2 regions of the Limnobaculum xujianqingii genome follow, and region 1 is predicted to be linked to the other one. Evidence: predicted binding sites of a transcription regulator. Region 1 holds the regulator's gene; the other holds the start of a gene.

The links. The regulator CRP, encoded in region 1, controls carbon source genes, mostly activating them, when cyclic AMP is high. The targets are predictions, from matches to a motif close to ATGTGANNNNNNTCACAT.
Region 2: the regulator CRP is predicted to act here: its motif matches at 2,317-2,334, upstream of GOL65_RS05100 (YchE family NAAT transporter).

What each region holds. Positions count from the first base shown of each region.
Region 1 covers NZ_JABMLK010000001.1:2,480,704-2,484,925, forward strand. The annotation lists gene GOL65_RS11275 (hydrolase) at 1-1, shown strand, start outside; gene GOL65_RS11280 (YheU family protein) at 1-246, shown strand, start outside; gene GOL65_RS11285 (phosphoribulokinase) at 331-1,200, shown strand; gene crp (cAMP-activated global transcriptional regulator CRP) at 1,497-2,129, shown strand; gene GOL65_RS11295 (YccS/YhfK family putative transporter) at 2,200-4,222, shown strand, end outside.
Region 2 covers NZ_JABMLK010000001.1:1,081,732-1,085,953, reverse strand. The annotation lists gene adhE (bifunctional acetaldehyde-CoA/alcohol dehydrogenase) at 1-2,092, opposite strand, end outside; gene GOL65_RS05100 (YchE family NAAT transporter) at 2,565-3,212, shown strand; gene GOL65_RS05095 (HI1450 family dsDNA-mimic protein) at 3,303-3,638, opposite strand; gene cls (cardiolipin synthase) at 3,676-4,222, opposite strand, start outside.

The sequences.
Region 1 (4,222 bases):
ATGATCCCGTGGCAGCAACTGGCTCCCGAAACGCTGGAAAGTATTATTGAATCCTTTGTTTTGCGTGAAGGCACCGATTACGGAGAACACGAAAGATCACTACAGCAGAAAGTCGATGACGTTAAGCGTCAGCTAAAAAGCGGTCAGGTCATATTGGTTTGGTCAGAACTACATGAAACCATCAATATTATGCCCAAAGATCGTTTCAGTGATGATATGGAAGAACAACCTTATCCGGAGTATTGATTCATCTGAATAAAATTTTATGACAGCCCTGCATCAATCCGACTATGCTCTGGTAATAATAATGAAAATTAAGGAATCAGGTTAATGTCAGCAAAACATCCAATCATTGCAGTTACTGGTTCCAGTGGAGCCGGTACTACTACCACCAGTCTGGCCTTCAGGAAGATCTTTCAGCAGTTAAATTTAAGTGCCGCACGCATTGATGGTGATGCATATCATCGCTATACACGCCCGGAGATGGATGCGGAAATCCGTAAAGCCAGAGAGCAAGGTCGCCATATCAGCTATTTTGGCCCCGAGGCCAATGACTTTGCACTGTTGGAAAACAGCTTTATTGAATACGGAAAAACCGGAAACGGACGCACACGTAAGTACTTGCATACTTATGATGAAGCGGTCCCCTATAACCAAACCCCGGGTACCTTTACTCCCTGGCAACCGTTACCTGAAACCACAGACTTGCTGTTTTATGAAGGACTGCATGGTGGCATCGTCACCGCTAAGCATAATGTTGCCCAGCATGTCGATCTGCTGGTTGGCGTAGTTCCTATCGTTAACCTGGAATGGATACAAAAGCTAATCCGCGACACGGTGGAGCGAGAACACTCCCGGGAAGCCGTGCTGGATTCCGTAGTTCGCTCTATGGATGACTACATCAATTACATCACCCCACAGTTTTCCCGGACTCATATCAACTTCCAGCGCGTCCCCACCGTTGATACTTCTGATCCATTTTCTGCGAAGAGTATTCCAACGATGGACGAAAGTCTGGTAGTTATTCACTTCAGGGGGCTGACAGGCATTGATTTTCCCTATTTACTGGTCATGTTACAGGGATCGTTTATCTCCCAAACAAACACTCTGGTCATTCCGGGAGGAAAATTGGGGCTGGCAATGGAGTTAATTATCACACCATTAATACAGCAACTATTAGAAGGCAGAATATTAGAATAGGGAAATGAGGGTAAAACAGGCGAATAACCCGAATCAGCGCCGCTTAACCCTCATTTTAGTAAGACAACACGAGACTCTTGGCTCAACCTGTGTTAAAATCATAGTGTGGGTACAATAGATAAATTAGAGTTCGCTCAGGCTGATGTGGCACCAGCCCACAAACACCTCTATATTCTTTTTTACATCAGCTATAATAGCGCTCACCTGGCAAGTTATATGCTTCGGGGCGGGTAAGATTTTCGGCAAGCTTCTCGCTTTGCTGTGTTAGGCAGTGACTACAAAGAGGATAACAACAAATGGTTCTCGGCAAACCGCAAACAGACCCTACTCTCGAATGGTTTTTATCTCATTGTCATATTCATAAATATCCATCCAAGAGCACACTTATTCACCAAGGTGAAAAAGCAGAAACTCTTTACTATATTGTAAAGGGTGCCGTAGCCGTTCTGATTAAGGATGAAGAAGGTAAAGAGATGATCCTCTCCTATCTCAATCAGGGGGATTTCATCGGAGAACTTGGCCTGTTTGAAGAAGGTCAGGAACGCAGTGCCTGGGTCAGGGCAAAAACAGCATGTGAAGTTGCTGAAATTTCATATAAGAAATTTCGCCAGCTGATTCAAGTTAACCCGGATATTTTAATGCGTTTATCCGCTCAGATGGCCAGCCGCTTACAGGTTACCTCTGAGAAAGTAGGAAGCCTTGCCTTCCTTGATGTTACGGGCCGTATCGCACAAACATTACTCAATCTGGCTAAACAACCGGATGCAATGACCCATCCAGACGGAATGCAAATCAAGATCACCCGTCAGGAAATTGGTCAAATTGTTGGATGTTCCCGTGAAACGGTAGGACGTATTTTAAAAATGCTGGAAGATCAAAATCTGATCTCCGCTCATGGAAAGACTATCGTTGTCTACGGGACTCGTTAAATAATAAAGAGAAGCGGATAGGTTTAGGGCCTCCAGTTGCCATATCCGCTTCCCTTTACCCGGGAGGCCTATGTGGCGACGAGTCATTTATCATCCAGAAGTCAATTATGCTCTGCGCCAAACGTTAGTTCTCTGTTTGCCTGTCTTGCTGTTTTGGCTACTCGACGACCTGGCAACCGGCTTTTTACTCTCCCTTGTTCCTGCCTGCTGCAGTATTGGTGGTTTGGATACTCCCCATAAACACTTTTTCAAACGGCTGGCTATTGGCGGCGGGTTGTTTGTTATCAGTAGTGTATTGTTGCAGTTTCTTCTGTTGTGGTCGGTTCCACTACCGATCTGCATGCTTATTCTGACGCTATTATTTGGCGTAACGGCAGAAATTAGTCCGCTTTATGGTCGGTTAATGCCTGCTGCATTAGTCACCGCTATTTTTACCCTCAGTATGGCGGGCAACTTACCTGTTTGGCGAGTAGCCATGTTATTTGCCATTGGCACAGTCTGGTATGGTTTGTTTATCCATCTGTGGTTTCGGCTTTGGCAAGAACAGCCCATGCGAGAATCACTTAACCTGCTTTTCCGTCAGTTAGCCTGTTATTTTGAAGAGAAGTACAGCTTACTGACCCAGCACACCGACCCGGAGAAAGCTCTCCCTCCACTACTGTTACAACAACAGAAAGTGATGGACATCATCTCATTGATTTATCAGCAAATTTATATGATCCCTAACCTGAAACACCCTCGTCATCGGCGATTAATTCAGGCGTTTCAAGTGGCCCTCGATTTGCAGGAACACATTACCGTCAGTTTGCACCAGCCAGTCGAGGTACAAAAACTGGTTGAACAGAGTCAGGCCGAAGCCATCATTCGTCATAATGCAAAGACCATTAGTCAACGTTTGCAGGCATTAGCCGATAATATTCTCTATCACCGCCGTTCAACGCCTTTCAATATGGATTCTGAGTTATCAGCACTGGCAAAAATTGCCCGACAGCATCCGGATAATCCGGTAGGAACTTTTTGTTATTATCATTTCAGCCGTATTGCTCACTTACTTAGCCGCCAAAAGCCTCTATACAACCGAACACTGATGCCGATGCAAAGTCGTCTTCCTTTTTTGCAGGCGCTAAAAAGTTATTGTTCCCTTAAATCTGCCGCATTCAAAAATGCCGCACGCCTTGGCCTCACATTAGCGGCAGGCGCCGGCATTGGGCTGACGCTCAATCTACCCAAGCCTTATTGGATACTAATGACCATTATGGTGGTCAGCCAGAATGGCTATAACGCGACCCGTATTCGAATTCAGCACCGCTCACTGGGCACCATGATAGGTATTCTTGCCGGAGCGGCAATTTTGCATCTCTACTACTCTCAGAACCTGATGTTGATTTTGATGTTGGTACTGACATTTTGCTCTTATCTAATAGTACGTAAGAATTATGGTATGGCGGTGATTGGGTTCACCATTACCGCGCTCTATACCTTACAGATTATCTCTAACAGTGGTATGAACTACCTGTTGCCACGTCTTATCGATACGGTTATTGGCTGTATGCTGGCATTTGCCAGTAGCCTGTGGCTGTGGCCTCAATGGCAAAGCGCACTGTTACGTAAAAATGCTCACAACGCACTGGAGACCTATCAACAGCATCTGCGGCAAATATTTAATATGGGCACAGATGTTGCTGAACTGGCCTATACCCGAATGAGAGTTAATCAGGCTCACAATACGCTTTTTACCGCATTGAATCAGGCCATGCAGGAACCGGGATTCAATACCCGCTATCTGGCCGATATGCGTCTTTGGGTTACCCATAGCCAGTTTTTGGTTGAGCATCTGAACGCGATAACAACCATCGCCCGAGACCAATATGTACTGGTTCCCGCGTTGGCACAGAAGTATTTAAACGCTTGTGAAGTCCTGATTCAGATTTGTCAGCAGCGTCTGGAATATGACGGCCCCAGCGGTGATACCAGCATATTACCGATTGTGGAATCCGGGGATGATAAAGATGAGTTATCAGAGATCTCGATGGAGAAACATATCGAAAGGATACTGGCACACCTTACGACAATGCATACTATTTCTTCACTAG
Region 2 (4,222 bases), 1.4 Mb from region 1:
CCGGATTCTTAGCGCCTTCTTTATAGCTAACCGGCAGATACTCTTTCAGCAGTTTCAGCGCCTGTAGAGCCTGACCATCAGTATATTCGTTAGCCAGAACTGATACATATGCTTCTAATGCGTGGGTTACTGCATCCAAACCGCCAAAAGCACAAAGTGATTTAGGCATATTCATGACCAGGTTGGCATCCACAATCGCCATGTCTGGTGTTAATGCATAATCGGCTAATGGATATTTCATACCGGTAGCATCATCAGTTACTACAGCAAACGGTGTTACTTCTGAACCGGTACCTGAAGTAGTGGTGACAGCGATCATCTTGGCTTTCACACCCATTTTCGGGAACTTATAGATACGCTTACGAATATCCATAAATCTTAATGCTAATTCTTCAAAGTGGGTTTCAGGATGTTCATACATCACCCACATGATTTTAGCTGCGTCCATTGGGGAGCCACCGCCTAATGCGATGATGACATCAGGCTTAAAGGAGTGCATTTGTTCTGCCCCTTTACGCACGATGCTCAGTGTAGGGTCGGCTTCTACTTCGAAGAATACTTCGGTTTCAACGCCATATTGTTTCAGGACATTAGTAATTTGGTCTGCATAACCGTTGTTGAATAAGAAACGGTCAGTAACGATAAAGGCACGTTTGGCACCATCGGTCGCAACTTCTTCTAAAGCAATGGGTAATGAACCACGACGGAAGTAGATTGATTTAGGAAGTTTATGCCATAACATATTTTCTGCTCGCTTAGCCACAGTCTTCTTATTGATAAGATGTTTTGGTCCTACGTTCTCAGAAATTGAGTTGCCGCCCCATGAACCACAGCCTAATGTCAGTGAAGGTGCCAGCTTAAAGTTATACAGGTCACCAATACCGCCTTGGGAGGTTGGCGTATTAATCAGAATACGCGCTGTTTTCATCTTATCGCCGAAGTAGGCAATACGTTCGCCCTGATTATCCTGATCGGTATACAGACCTGATGTATGACCAATACCGCCCATAGCAACCAATTTCTCGGCTTTTTCTACTGCATCTTCAAAATTTTTCGCCCGATACATTGCCAGCATTGGAGAAAGTTTTTCATGAGCAAAAGGCTCTGACTCATCAACTTGAGTCACTTCACCAATTAATACTTTGGTTGTGGCCGGAACCGTTACGCCAGCCATTTCTGCAATTTTTACAGCGGGTTGACCAACGATAGCGGCGTTGATAGCGCCATTTTTTAAAATGATTCCCTGTACTGCTTTTAGCTCCTGGCCTTTTAGCATGTAGCCGCCATGAGAGGCAAAGCGTTCACGTACAGTGTCATAGATCTTATCAACTACGATAACAGACTGTTCTGACGCACAGATTACGCCGTTATCAAAAGTTTTAGACATCAGGATAGATGCAACCGCACGTTTAATATCAGCGGTTTCATCGATTACGACAGGGGAGTTACCTGCACCTACACCAATAGCAGGTTTACCTGAGCTATAAGCGGCCTTAACCATACCCGGACCACCGGTAGCCAGAATCAGGTTGATATCCGGATGATGCATTAATTGGTTTGATAACTCAACGCTAGGTACGTCAATCCAGCCAATAATATCTTTTGGAGCACCGGCTTCAATTGCGGCTTGTAAAACGATATTGGCAGCTTCATTGGTCGCATTTTTAGCGCGAGGATGTGGAGAGAAGATAATTCCGTTACGGGTTTTCAGGCTAATAAGTGCTTTAAAAATAGCCGTAGAAGTAGGGTTAGTGGTTGGAACGATACCACAGATAATACCCGTTGGTTCTGCGATGGTAATAGTACCGAAAGTTTCATCCTCTTCCAGAATACCGCAGGTTTTTTCATCTTTATATTTGTTGTAAATGTATTCAGAAGCGAAGTGGTTTTTAATCACTTTATCTTCCACAATACCCATGCCAGATTCTTCAACTGCCATTTTAGCCAGAGGAATACGGGCATTTGCTGCCGCTAAAGCGGCGGCTCTGAATATCTTATCGACTTGTTCCTGAGTATAATTAGCATACTCACGTTGAGCTTTTTTCACTCGTGCAACAAGTGCGTTAAGTTCAGTGGCGTTACTTACGGTCATTGTGACTCTCCTAAGATTGATAAATTTTTTTAGTGAGTAAGTCGCGATGCAAGTATTAAGTATAGTGGAAGCTCTGTTATCTCAATACGATTTACTTACTGAAAAAATCTAAGCTAAATTATTGTTATAACTAAATTTAATTTTACAGGTAAATAATATATGTGTTGTGCGTGCCTATATATTTATTTGTTGTAACACAGCTTACCTATTCATAGTGATTGATATTGTGATTTATATCACATAAATAGCATGCTGACACCTTTCAGCAAGCCAGTTTGTTACAAAATTATCCATCCAGAGGTCAGGCATTACATTTATATAATATTAATTTGCTATATTAGGGTTATATCGCTGCATTTTTTCTAAAATTGGGTGTTGTATCCGGTTTTTAACGCTAGACCCTAAAAGATAACTCTATTACATTAAGCACCGTTTCAATTCGAGCTGCGGTCTATTACATAGGGAGTCCACAATGGGCCATGCCATGTTGGATTTATCAGGATACATTAAGTTCCTTGTTGGTATGTTTGCATTAGTTAATCCGGTGGGTATTCTTCCGGTTTTTATCAGTATGACGAATTATCAGTCGCCAGCTGCCAGAGATAAAACCAATCTGACGGCGAACTTATCTGTTGCCATTATATTGTGGTGTTCGCTGTTTTTAGGTGATGCGATATTGCGTCTGTTTGGGATTTCAATCGACTCTTTCCGTATTGCGGGCGGTATTCTTATTGTGACTATCGCAATGTCGATGATCAGCGGTAAGCTGGGGGAAGATAAGCAGAATAAGCAGGAAAAAACTGAAACCGCAATTCGTGACAATGTTGGCGTAGTACCATTGGCACTTCCGTTAATGGCAGGGCCGGGAGCTATCAGTTCTACAATTGTCTGGAGTACCCGATATAACACCTGGATGGATTATCTGGGTTTCTTTATTGCGATTGCTTTCTTTTCATTTTGCTGTTGGCTATTGTTCCGTGCTGCGCCGCTGTTAGTTCGTTTGTTAGGACAAACAGGAATTAACGTTGTAACGCGTATTATGGGGCTATTGCTGATGTCGTTGGGAATTGAGTTCATTATTACGGGAATAAAAGTGTCTTTCCCGGGATTGCTGGCTTAGATTTGACGTTAGTAAGATAAATAATAAAAATCCCCGCAAATCAGGCGGGGATTTTTATTATAAAGGCCTAAATACTCAAAATTAATCAGACTACTCTTTCCAGAGAATGTGACAGAACTTATGGTTTTTCTCACGGCTGATAAGGATTCGGGCAAAAATATCATCGACTTCATCTTCTTCATTCGTCAGGCCGATTATTACTTCGGCGAAGAAATCAGGATTTAAATCAAAGTCTACATGTTCAAGCCACTCATCCGAAGGATCGTGTAGCTCAGCGGCTCCGCGATCTTCAAACTGCAGGTTAAATAGAATGACATCTGCCGGGTCAAGATTGTCAGAGGCCAGTTCTAAAAAAATATCGTAGGCCTGATCCAGCGTTTCGTCTTCATCCAACCGGTTATCTAAATCAAAATCTGCTATATCCATCGGGACGCTCATCAAAGAGAATATTTAAATGTTGTGGCTATAGTAATGGACTGAAGAAATAAAATAAACGTTCGATTATCCGATTCCACATAGGGCGAGTTGCCCACTCTTCCGGATTCAACAGTGTTGAACGAGCGATATAGTCTTCCTGTACACAAGCCAGATCTTCAGCAAATGCCCGGTCATCGACAGTGACTGTTACTTCAAAATTCAACCACAGGCTACGAATATCCAAATTTACGGTTCCTACCAGACTAAGCTGGTCGTCAACCAAAACACTTTTAGTGTGAAGTAATCCGCCGTCAAATTGGTGTATTTTGACACCGGCCTCAAGGAGTTCAGAGAAGAATGAGCGACTGGCCCAGCCCACCATTAAGGAGTCATTTTTCTTTGGAACAATAATATTAACGTCAACGCCTCTCAGAGCGGCAGTGCAAATGGCATGCAGTAAATCATCACTGGGAACCAGATAAGGCGTTGTCATAATTAAACGCTTTCTGGCGGAATAAACCGAAGTAAGCAGAGCCTGATGAATCATCTCTTCAGGAAAACCCGGGCCGGAGGCGATAACTTGTACCGTATGG